Regions from separate parts of the Hydrogenophaga sp. GW101-3F08 genome, predicted to be linked through region 1. Evidence: predicted binding sites of a transcription regulator. Region 1 holds the regulator's gene; the other holds the start of a gene.

Region 1 (4,838 bases):
ATGGCGGTGACTACATCAACAAGGTCATGGCGGAACACCTGCGCATCCAGAGCGTGGCCCTGGGCAAACCCATGCCACGCTATTTCCCGCAAATCCAACGCACCCAGGTGATCGCACCCGCGACCGTCGAGCCCACACCCGAGCCAGACTCTGCGACCGACTTCGAAGCGGAAGCGCCTGCGGCCCCCGTCGTCCCACCCGAGACGCCTCTGGCGAACTCGTGATCGAGCCGCACACGCAAACCCCACGGGCGTCCGATCTCTCCATTTGACAGCCATGGCCCGCGCAAGCCTCGGCTAAACTAACCGGGTACGCGACTGGCGATAGGCGCACCAACCGAAGGACGAACTCCTTCTGACTGGCTGCGTTGACGTGGCCCCCCGGCGCTGAAAGCGATCAGCGGCCGGGACAACCACTGGGAAGCGTGCCGCCCGGCCCGACCGGGTGTTCAGCCGTTCGCCTGGGCAGCCCCTGCCGATGTGGTCCACATCGCGCCGGGATCCACGTTACCCAAGACTGCCACCATGTACGACCGCAACATCCTCATCGAGCAAACCGATCCCGAACTGTTTGCCGCCATCCAGGCCGAAAACGCGCGCCAGGAACACCACATCGAGCTGATCGCCAGCGAAAACTACGCTTCACCCGCGGTCATGGCCGCCCAGGGCACCCAGCTCACCAACAAATACGCCGAAGGCTATCCGGGCCGCCGCTACTACGGTGGCTGCGAGTATGTGGACGTGGCCGAACAGCTGGCCATTGACCGTGTGAAACAGATCTTCGGCGCCGACGCCGCCAACGTGCAACCGCATTGCGGCGCCTCGGCCAACGAGGCCGTGTTCCTCGCCTTCCTCAAGCCGGGCGACACCATCATGGGAATGAGCCTGGCCGAAGGTGGTCACCTCACCCACGGCATGGCGCTCAACATGAGCGGCAAGTGGTTCAACGTGGTCAGCTACGGCCTGAACGACAAGGAAGAAATCGACTACGACGCCATGGAGCGCAAGGCCCACGAGACCAAGCCCAAGCTCATCATTGCCGGCGCCTCGGCCTACAGCCTGCGCATTGATTTCGAACGCTTCGCCAAAGTGGCGAAAGACGTCGGCGCCATCTTCATGGTGGACATGGCCCACTACGCCGGACTGATTGCGGCTGGCGTGTACCCCAACCCAGTGCCTTTTGCCGACGTGGTGACCTCCACCACCCACAAGAGCCTGCGCGGCCCGCGCGGCGGCATCATCCTGATGAAGGCCGAGCACGAAAAAGCCATCAACAGCGCCATCTTCCCAGGACTGCAGGGTGGCCCGTTGATGCACGTGATCGCGGCCAAGGCCGTGGCTTTCAAGGAAGCACTGGCGCCGGAGTTCAAGGCCTATCAGCAACAGGTGGTGAAGAACGCCCAGATCGTGGCCGAGACCCTGACCCAGCGTGGGCTGCGCATCGTGAGCGGCCGCACCGAGAGCCACGTGATGCTGGTGGACCTGCGCGCCAAGGGCATCACCGGCAAGGAAGCCGAGGCCGTGCTGGGCAGCGCCCACATGACGATCAACAAGAACGCCATCCCCAACGACCCAGAAAAGCCGATGGTCACCAGCGGCGTGCGCATCGGCACCCCGGCCATGACCACCCGAGGCTTCAAGGACGAAGAGGCCCGGCTGACCGCCAACCTGATCGCCGACGTGCTGGACAACCCGCGCGACCCGGCCAACATCGAGGCCGTGCGCGCCAAGGTCAACGCGCTGACGGCCCGGTTCCCGGTCTATAAATAAGCCATGCTCCTGCCTGCGCCGCCGCGCGGGACGCGATCCGTCATCGGTAGCGCATCTCGCCAGTGGGCGGCCAGGCAGCAACCCTCTGTATATTGGTGTACCCATGAAATGCCCCTTCTGCGGTCACCTGGAGACCCAGGTCGTTGAGACCCGGATCTCCGAAGACGCCGACTTCATCCGCCGCCGCCGCCAATGTAGCCACTGCGAAAAACGCTTCACCACCTACGAGCGCCCGGAAGTCAGCTTTCCAGCTGTGGTGAAAAAAGACGGTCGGCGCGTCGACTACGTGCCCGCCAAGCTCAGGGCGTCCTTCGCGCTGGCGCTGCGCAAACGCCCGGTCAGCACCGAGCAGGTCGACGCCGCCATCGAGCGCATCGAAGAAAAGCTGCTCAACCTGGGCGTCCGCGAAGTTCCCGCCACCCGCCTGGGTGAAATGGTGATGCGCGAACTCAAGAAGCTCGACAAAGTCGCCTACATACGCTTCGCGAGCGTGTACCGCAGCTTCGACGATGTGAACGAGTTCATGGACGCCGTGAGAGAAACCACCTCACGCAGCAGTGGCTGAAGCACCAAGGGCATCAACACCGTTTCCGTACAGTCGGACAGACGCTCCGTCCATCGTTCTTCGTACATCCGGGCCAAACCCGACTGTTACGCTATGAAAACATAGCAGGCCAGAGGTTACTCTGACCTTGTTACCAGTTGCTGTTTGTTTCGGAGATCGATTGGACAAGTCCACATACCCATTGAGCAAGCCGACTCGACACCGTTCGGGCGGCTTTACGCTCATCGAGCTGATGGTGACGCTCGCCGTGGCAGCGATCCTTCTGGGTATCGCCGTACCCAGCTTCCAGGGCATGATGGAAAAAAATCGGGTCGCTGCGCAATCCAACGAGTTGCTGGGTGGGCTGCAAACCGCGCGCAGCGAAGCCATTCGCAAGAACGCAACGCACCGGTTCTGCAGTGCGAGCACTGGCTGGATCGTTCGCACGCCCTCTTCAGCCACGGCCATCCGCGAAGGCACCCTGCAAGGCAGCACCACGGTGGGCACCTTCTGCGCAGACTACCGGGCCGACGGCCTGCCTTACAGCTGCACCTGCAGCACCGCCACCGTCGGTACCACCTTGATCACCGGTGGCCAGATCACCATCACGTCAGGCGCACAAACCCGCAACATCCGGATTCGCACGGGATCGATCCATGTCGAATAAACACAGACAACCTGCCCGTCCGGCGCGTGCCGGCCGTTCTTCCCAACGAGGCTTCGGCCTCATCGAGGTGCTCGTGGCCGTGCTCGTGCTGGCCATCGGCCTGCTGGGCATTGCAGGCCTGCAAAGCAGTACGCTGAAGAACAACCAGAGCGCATTCGAGCGCAGCCAGGCCGTGACCTTGAGCTACCTGATGCTGGACGCGATGCGCGCCAACGTGAATGCCGCGCGTACCGGGCAATACAACATCAGCAGAACATGCAGCGTCAGCGCCAGCACCACACTGATCACCAGCGACCAACGTCTCTGGATGCAGGCGCTGAAGCAGACCCTGGGAAATCGCGACACCACCTGCGGCGAAATCACCTGCCAGGGTGAGCGATGCACCGTCCGCATCTTCTGGGACGACACGCGGGCTATCAGCGGCGACTCCAATCAGATGGTCGAGACGATCAGTGTGCTGTGAGAACAACCATGACCCAGCGTCCCAGAATTTCCAGACCCCGCCCCTCCCGCAGACAGATTCGCGGCTTCGGTATTGTTGAGCTCATGGTGGCCATTGCGCTGGGCTTGTTCCTGGTGGGAGGCGTCATCGGCGTGTTCGTCACCAATCAGCAGGCCTATCGCACCACCGAGCAGCTCTCCCGCATGCAGGAAAGCGGACGCACTGCCGTGGAACTGATGGCGCGGCAAGTGCGCGAAGCCGGCGGAAGTCCGTGTGGTCGGGGTGTGCCCACCGCGGATGTGATAAACCCTGATTCCGGTGGCAGCGCCTTCTGGTGGGCCAACTGGACCGATGGCATCCGGGGCTATGACAACAGTACGGCAGCCAACGGCATCACCATCGGTACCGGTGCGGGTCAACGGGTCGATGGCACCGATGCGGTCTTCCTGGTGTTTGGCAACCTGAACACCGGCGTGCGGATCAACGGGCACGTTCCCACTTCGGCCCAGTTTGACGTAGGCACCAACAGTCATGGCCTAGTGGATGGCGACATCGTACTGGTGTGCAACTATCGGCAGGCCGCTCTTCTGCAGGTGACCAGTGCGAGTACCTCCAATAGCACAGTGGTTCACAACACAGGTGTTGCTGGGGTGTCGCCCGGAAACTGCAGCAAGGGTTTGGGCTACCCCACCGATTGCTCGAACGTCAACGGCAATCTGTACGACTTCAGTGGCGGCTACATGGTCAAGCTGACCAGCGAGATCTGGTACATCGGATTCAATGGGCGAGGCGGGCGGTCGCTGTACAGAGCACGATTGGTGAACAGCGGTGGAACAGTCAGCGCAACGCCGCTGATTGAAGAGATTGCCGAAGGCGTCACCGACATGCAACTGACCTATCTGGAAACAGACGCCACGGGTGCATTGCCGACCGACTACGCGACCGCAGCCTCCGTCACCAGTTGGCCCCGGGTCAATGCCGTTCGCGTCACGCTGACCTTACAAAGCCTGCAGAACGTGGGCACCGACGGCGCCGCCTTGCAGCGCCAGATGACGCACGTGGTCACCCTTCGCAACCGCCTGCCATGAAGCCATTGCACACTTCCCACATACCCGCACCGAGACAGGAGCGCGGCGCCGTGCTCATCATCTCGCTCATCCTGCTGGTCCTCATCACACTGATCGGCGTGGCCAGTCTGCGCAACGTGGTGCTGGAAGCGAAGATGTCCTCCAACTTCTACGACCGCAGCCTAGCCTTCCAGTCGGCTGAAGCTGGGCTGCGTGCAGGCGAAGCCGTGGCCGCGGCTCAGGCCCAGACAACCCCCAAGCACACCAGTGCCCTGGCGCTCGCCGCGCCCACCAACGCCACCGAATGCAGTTCAACCTGTTCCGGCGGCCTATGCTCCGCGCCGGGTCT
Region 2 (4,838 bases), on a different contig from region 1:
TGAACCACTTGCGGCCGTTCAACACCAGCTCGTCGCCCTCGCGCCGCACCGTGGTCTGCAGGTTGGTCGGGTCGGACGAGGCCACGTCGGGCTCGGACATGGCGAAGGCCGAGCGGATCGTGCCGTCCAGCAGCGGCGTGAGCCAGCGCGTGCGCTGCGCGGGTGTGGCGAAGCGGTGCAACAACTCCATGTTGCCGGTGTCGGGCGCACTGCAGTTGAACACCTCGGGCGCCCAGTGCAGCCGGCCCATGGTTTCGGCCAGCGGCGCGTAGTCCAGGTTGTCCAGGCGGGTGCCGGGCTCGCCGTCGCGCAGGCTGGGCAGGAACAGGTTCCACAGGCCTTCTTCGCGCGCCAGGGTCTTCAGGTCGTCCAGGAACGGCGGCGGGTATTGCCCCAGTTGCACCGCCTGGTGCCAGGCCGCGTTGTGGGGCAGCAGGTAACGCTGCATGAAGTTCTCCAGCTGCTGCTGGAGCGCCTGCGCCCGGGGGCTGTGCTCAAAGTCCATGCGGGCATTGTGTGGAGCGCCGGGCCGCTTGTCAGCGCCCACGCGACAGCGGCCCGGCCGTGGGCCCCGGTGGCGGACAATATCGGCCTCTTCGATACAACCCCGGGCGCCGCCTGTTTCGCGGCCAACCCGGCTCTCACCATGACCTACAGCGTCAAGGAAATCTTCTACACCCTGCAGGGCGAGGGTGCCAACGCCGGCCGCGCGGCGGTGTTCTGCCGCTTTGCCGGCTGCAACCTCTGGAGCGGGCGCGAGGCCGATCGCGCCAGCGCGGTCTGCACCTTCTGCGACACCGACTTCGTGGGCACCGACGGCACGCTGGGCGGCAAGTTCACCACCGCCGAGGCCCTGGCCGACACCATCGCCGGGCAGTGGCCCGCCGGCGCGGCCCCCGGCCTGGTGGTGCTGACCGGGGGCGAGCCGCTGCTGCAGGTGGACGAGGCCCTGACCGGCGCGCTGCACGCGCGCGGCTTCACCATCGCGGTGGAAACCAATGGCACGCTCGCGCCACCCGCCGGGCTGGACTGGGTGTGCGTGAGCCCCAAGGCCGGCGCTCCGCTGCTGCTCACCCGCGGGCAGGAGTTGAAGGTGGTGGTGCCGCAGGACGGGTTGGACCTGGCGGCGCTGGCCGAGCTGCCGTTCGACCACCATTTCCTGCAGGCCATGGACGGCCCGCTGGCGCGCCGCAACACCGAGCTGGCCACCGCGCTGTGCCTGGCCGACCCGCGCTGGCGGCTCTCGGTGCAGACGCACAAGGTGTTGGGGATCCGATGACCCCCCTGCGCCGCTTCGCGGCGTCCCCCCGGAGGGGGCGCACCCTGTGGCCTGGCAAAGCCAGTTCCACGGGTGCCCTGGGCGAGGCACGCCCTCCGGCCGCGGGTTTGGCTCCCTCTCCCCGCTGGGGAGAGGGTTGGGGTGAGGGGCCGGCGCGCCCAGGTTTCATGCGGTGTGGGAACTGCCGTGGCATGTGAATTGAGTTGATAGAGATGGATTGAGATGAGATACGAACTGAGTCAGAGCTTTTATTTCGAGGCCGCCCACACCTTGCGCCGCAAGATCGATGTCGAGCCCAGCCTGCGCATCCACGGCCACACCTACATCGCCGAGGTCACGCTGGCGGGCGAGCCCGACCCGGAGAGCGGCATGCTGGTCGATCTGGCCCACCTGCGCGGCCACATCGAGACCCTGCGCCAGGCGCTGGACCACCGCTTCCTCGACGAGGTGGCCGACCTCGGCCCGGCCACGCTGGAAAACCTCTGCACCTTCATCTGGCGCGCGATGGAAGCGCGCTACGCGCAGCAGCTGGACTGCGTGGAGGTGCGCCGCCAGGCCAGCGGCGACGCCTGCCGGCTGCGCCGCTAGGCGCTTTCCCTCCCCCGGCGGCAGGGCCGGGGCCAGGGCGCCGGCTTGATGCGCATCAAGCCGGTCTTTGGGCGTTTTCGGGCCTCCGGGGCGTGCGATTTCTTGTCGCACATCAAACTACATATAGCGTGTCATGGGTATCGTGCACACCATAGGTAGTGTTTTAACCCCGAATGAGGAGAACCCGATGGAGGACGCCATGGTGGTCAGTTTGCCCCGCGAGGTGGTCAAGCGAGGTGGTCAGCGCGAGCCGTTCAATGCCCACAAGATCGGTGCGGCGCTGGCCCGCGCCGGGGCCGCCAGCGGCGAGTTCGACGAGCCGGAGGCCGCGCTGCTGTGCGCGCAGGTGGTCAAGGTGCTGATCCACCGGTTCCGCGGCGAGGCGCCGCACATCGAACAGGTGCAGGACGTGGTCGAGCAGACGCTGATCGCGGCCAACCACTTCAAGACGGCGCGCGCCTACATCGTCTACCGCGAGCAGCACGCCACGCTGCGCGCTGACAAACAAACGCTGGTGGATGTGGAAAGTTCCATCAACGAGTACCTCACGCGCGCCGACTGGCGCGTCAACGCCAACGCCAACCAGGGCTACTCGCTGGGCGGCCTGATCCTCAACGTGGCCGGCAAGGTCACGGCCAACTACTGGCTCTCGCACGTCTACACGCCCGAGATCGGCGCAGCCCACCGCGAGGGCGACATCCACATCCACGACCTCGACATGCTCAGCGGCTACTGCGCGGGCTGGTCGCTGCGCACCCTGCTCAACGAGGGCCTCAACGGCGTGCCGGGCAAGGTGGAGTCGGGGCCGCCGAAACACATGTCTTCGGCCGTGGGGCAGATCGTCAACTTCCTGGGCACGCTGCAGAACGAGTGGGCCGGCGCGCAGGCCTTCTCGTCCTTTGACACCTACATGGCGCCCTATGTGCGCCAGGACGGCATGGATTACGCCGCCGTGCGCCAGTGCATCCAGGAGCTGATCTACAACCTCAACGTGCCCTCGCGCTGGGGCACGCAGACGCCCTTCACCAACCTCACCTTTGACTGGGTCTGCCCCGAAGACCTGCGTGAGCAGGTGCCGGTGATCGCGGGCCGCGAGATGCCGTTCTGCTACGGCGATCTGCAGGCCGAGATGGACCTGATCAACCGCGCCTACATCGAGGTGATGACCGAAGGCGACGCCAAGGGCCGGGTCTTCACCTTCCCCATCCCCACCTACAACATCACGCCCGACTTCCCCTGGGAGAGCGAGAACGCGCGGCGCCTGTTCGACATGACGGCCAAGTACGGCCTGCCGTACTTCCAGAACTTCATCAACTCGGAGCTGCAGCCGAACATGGTGCGCTCCATGTGCTGCCGCCTGCAGCTCGATCTGCGCGAGCTGCTCAAGCGCGGCAACGGCTTGTTCGGCAGCGCCGAGCAGACCGGCAGCCTGGGCGTGGTCACGGTCAACTGCGCCCGCCTGGGCCACCTGCACGCGGGCGACGAAGCCGGCCTGCTGGCCGCGCTGGACCGCCTGCTGGAGTTGGGCAAGCAGAGCCTGGAGACCAAACGCAAGCTGATCCAGCGGCTCATGGACCAGGGCCTGTTCCCCTACACCAAGCGTTACCTGGGCACGCTGCGCAACCACTTCAGCACCCTGGGCGTGAACGGCATCAACGAGATGGTGCGCAACTTCAGCGGCGACGCGCACGACATCGGCACCGACGAGGGCCACGCCTTCGCGCTGCGCTTCCTCGACCACGTGCGCGAGCGCATCGTGGCCTTTCAGGAGGAGACCGGGCACCTGTACAACTTGGAGGCCACGCCGGCCGAAGGCACCACCTACCGCTTCGCGCGCGAAGACCGCAAGCGCTGGCCCACGATCCTGCAGGCCGGCACACCCGAGCAGCCCTATTACACCAACTCCTCGCAGCTGCCCGTGGGTTTCACCGACGATCCGTTCGAGGCGCTGGAGCGCCAGGCCCCGCTGCAGCGCAAGTACACCGGCGGCACCGTGCTGCACCTGTACATGGGCGAGCGCCTGACCAGCGGCGAGGCCTGCCGCGCGCTGGTGCAGCGCGCGCTGACCAACTACCGCCTGCCCTACATCACCGTCACGCCCACCTTCTCCATCTGCCCGACCCACGGCTACCTCGCTGGCGAGCACCCGTTCTGCCCCGTGTGCGATGCGGAAAAACTGGCCGCCAAACGCCAGTTGCAAGCCGCTTGATACCCCGTCTTTCAACCACCCCAAAAGGAAACACCCATGAACGCATCGACCCCATCTGCCGTCAAGTCAACGGCTGCCGATATCAACCTGCGCGACGACGAGCGCCAACCCTGCGAGGTCTGGACCCGCGTCATGGGCTACCACCGCCCCGTGAGCAGCTTCAACCGGGGCAAGCAGGGCGAACACGCCGAACGGCGCTTCTTTGCCGAACCGAGGAAGTGAAGGACCTGTGCCTGCCACGCGACCGGCCGTGACGGCTGAGGGCCTGCGCATCGGCGGCCTGACCCGGCTCACCGGCATCGACTTCCCCGGCCGGCTGGCGGCCGTGGTGTTCTGCCAGGGCTGCCCCTGGCGCTGCGGCTATTGCCACAACCCGGCCCTGCTGGACGCGGCGGCCCCCGGCGCGCTGGCCTGGTCGGACGTGCGGGCGTTTCTGCAGCAGCGCCGCGGGCTGCTCGACGGCGTGGTGTTCTCGGGCGGCGAGCCCACGCTGCAGGCCGCGCTGGTGCCGGCCTTGACCGAGGTGCGGGCGCTGGGCTTTGTCACCGGCCTGCACACCGGTGGCATGTACCCGGAACGCCTGGCGCAGGCCCTGCCCTGGCTGGACTGGGTGGGCCTGGACGTCAAGGCGCCGGCGCACCGTTACGACGCCATCACCCGCACGCCGGGCAGCGGCGCGCGGGCCGCGCAGAGCCTGGGCCTGCTGCTGGACCGGGGCCTGGCCCTGGAATGCCGCACCACCTGGCACGCCGGGCTGTTCAG

What was found. The regulator NrdR, encoded in region 1, represses ribonucleotide reductase genes. The targets are predictions, from matches to a motif close to CACNANATNTNGTG.
Region 2: a site for NrdR is predicted at 2,015-2,028, ahead of AC07YZ_RS20845 (ribonucleoside triphosphate reductase). Genes of this name have one in related genera too.

The regions. Positions count from the first base shown of each region.
Region 1 is NZ_JBWKZP010000002.1:705,782-710,619, reverse strand. It holds gene AC07YZ_RS08970 (lytic transglycosylase domain-containing protein) at 1-224, shown strand, start outside; gene glyA (serine hydroxymethyltransferase) at 525-1,769, shown strand; gene nrdR (transcriptional regulator NrdR) at 1,873-2,334, shown strand; gene AC07YZ_RS08955 (GspH/FimT family pseudopilin) at 2,495-2,980, shown strand; gene pilV (type IV pilus modification protein PilV) at 2,970-3,443, shown strand; gene AC07YZ_RS08945 (PilW family protein) at 3,452-4,510, shown strand; gene AC07YZ_RS08940 (pilus assembly PilX family protein) at 4,561-4,838, shown strand, end outside.
Region 2 is NZ_JBWKZP010000009.1:209,363-214,200, forward strand. It holds gene AC07YZ_RS20830 (acyl-CoA dehydrogenase family protein) at 1-505, opposite strand, end outside; gene queE (7-carboxy-7-deazaguanine synthase) at 647-1,279, shown strand; gene AC07YZ_RS20840 (6-pyruvoyl trahydropterin synthase family protein) at 1,502-1,867, shown strand; gene AC07YZ_RS20845 (ribonucleoside triphosphate reductase) at 2,055-4,076, shown strand; gene nrdD (anaerobic ribonucleoside-triphosphate reductase) at 4,113-4,298, shown strand; gene AC07YZ_RS20855 (anaerobic ribonucleoside-triphosphate reductase activating protein) at 4,306-4,838, shown strand, end outside.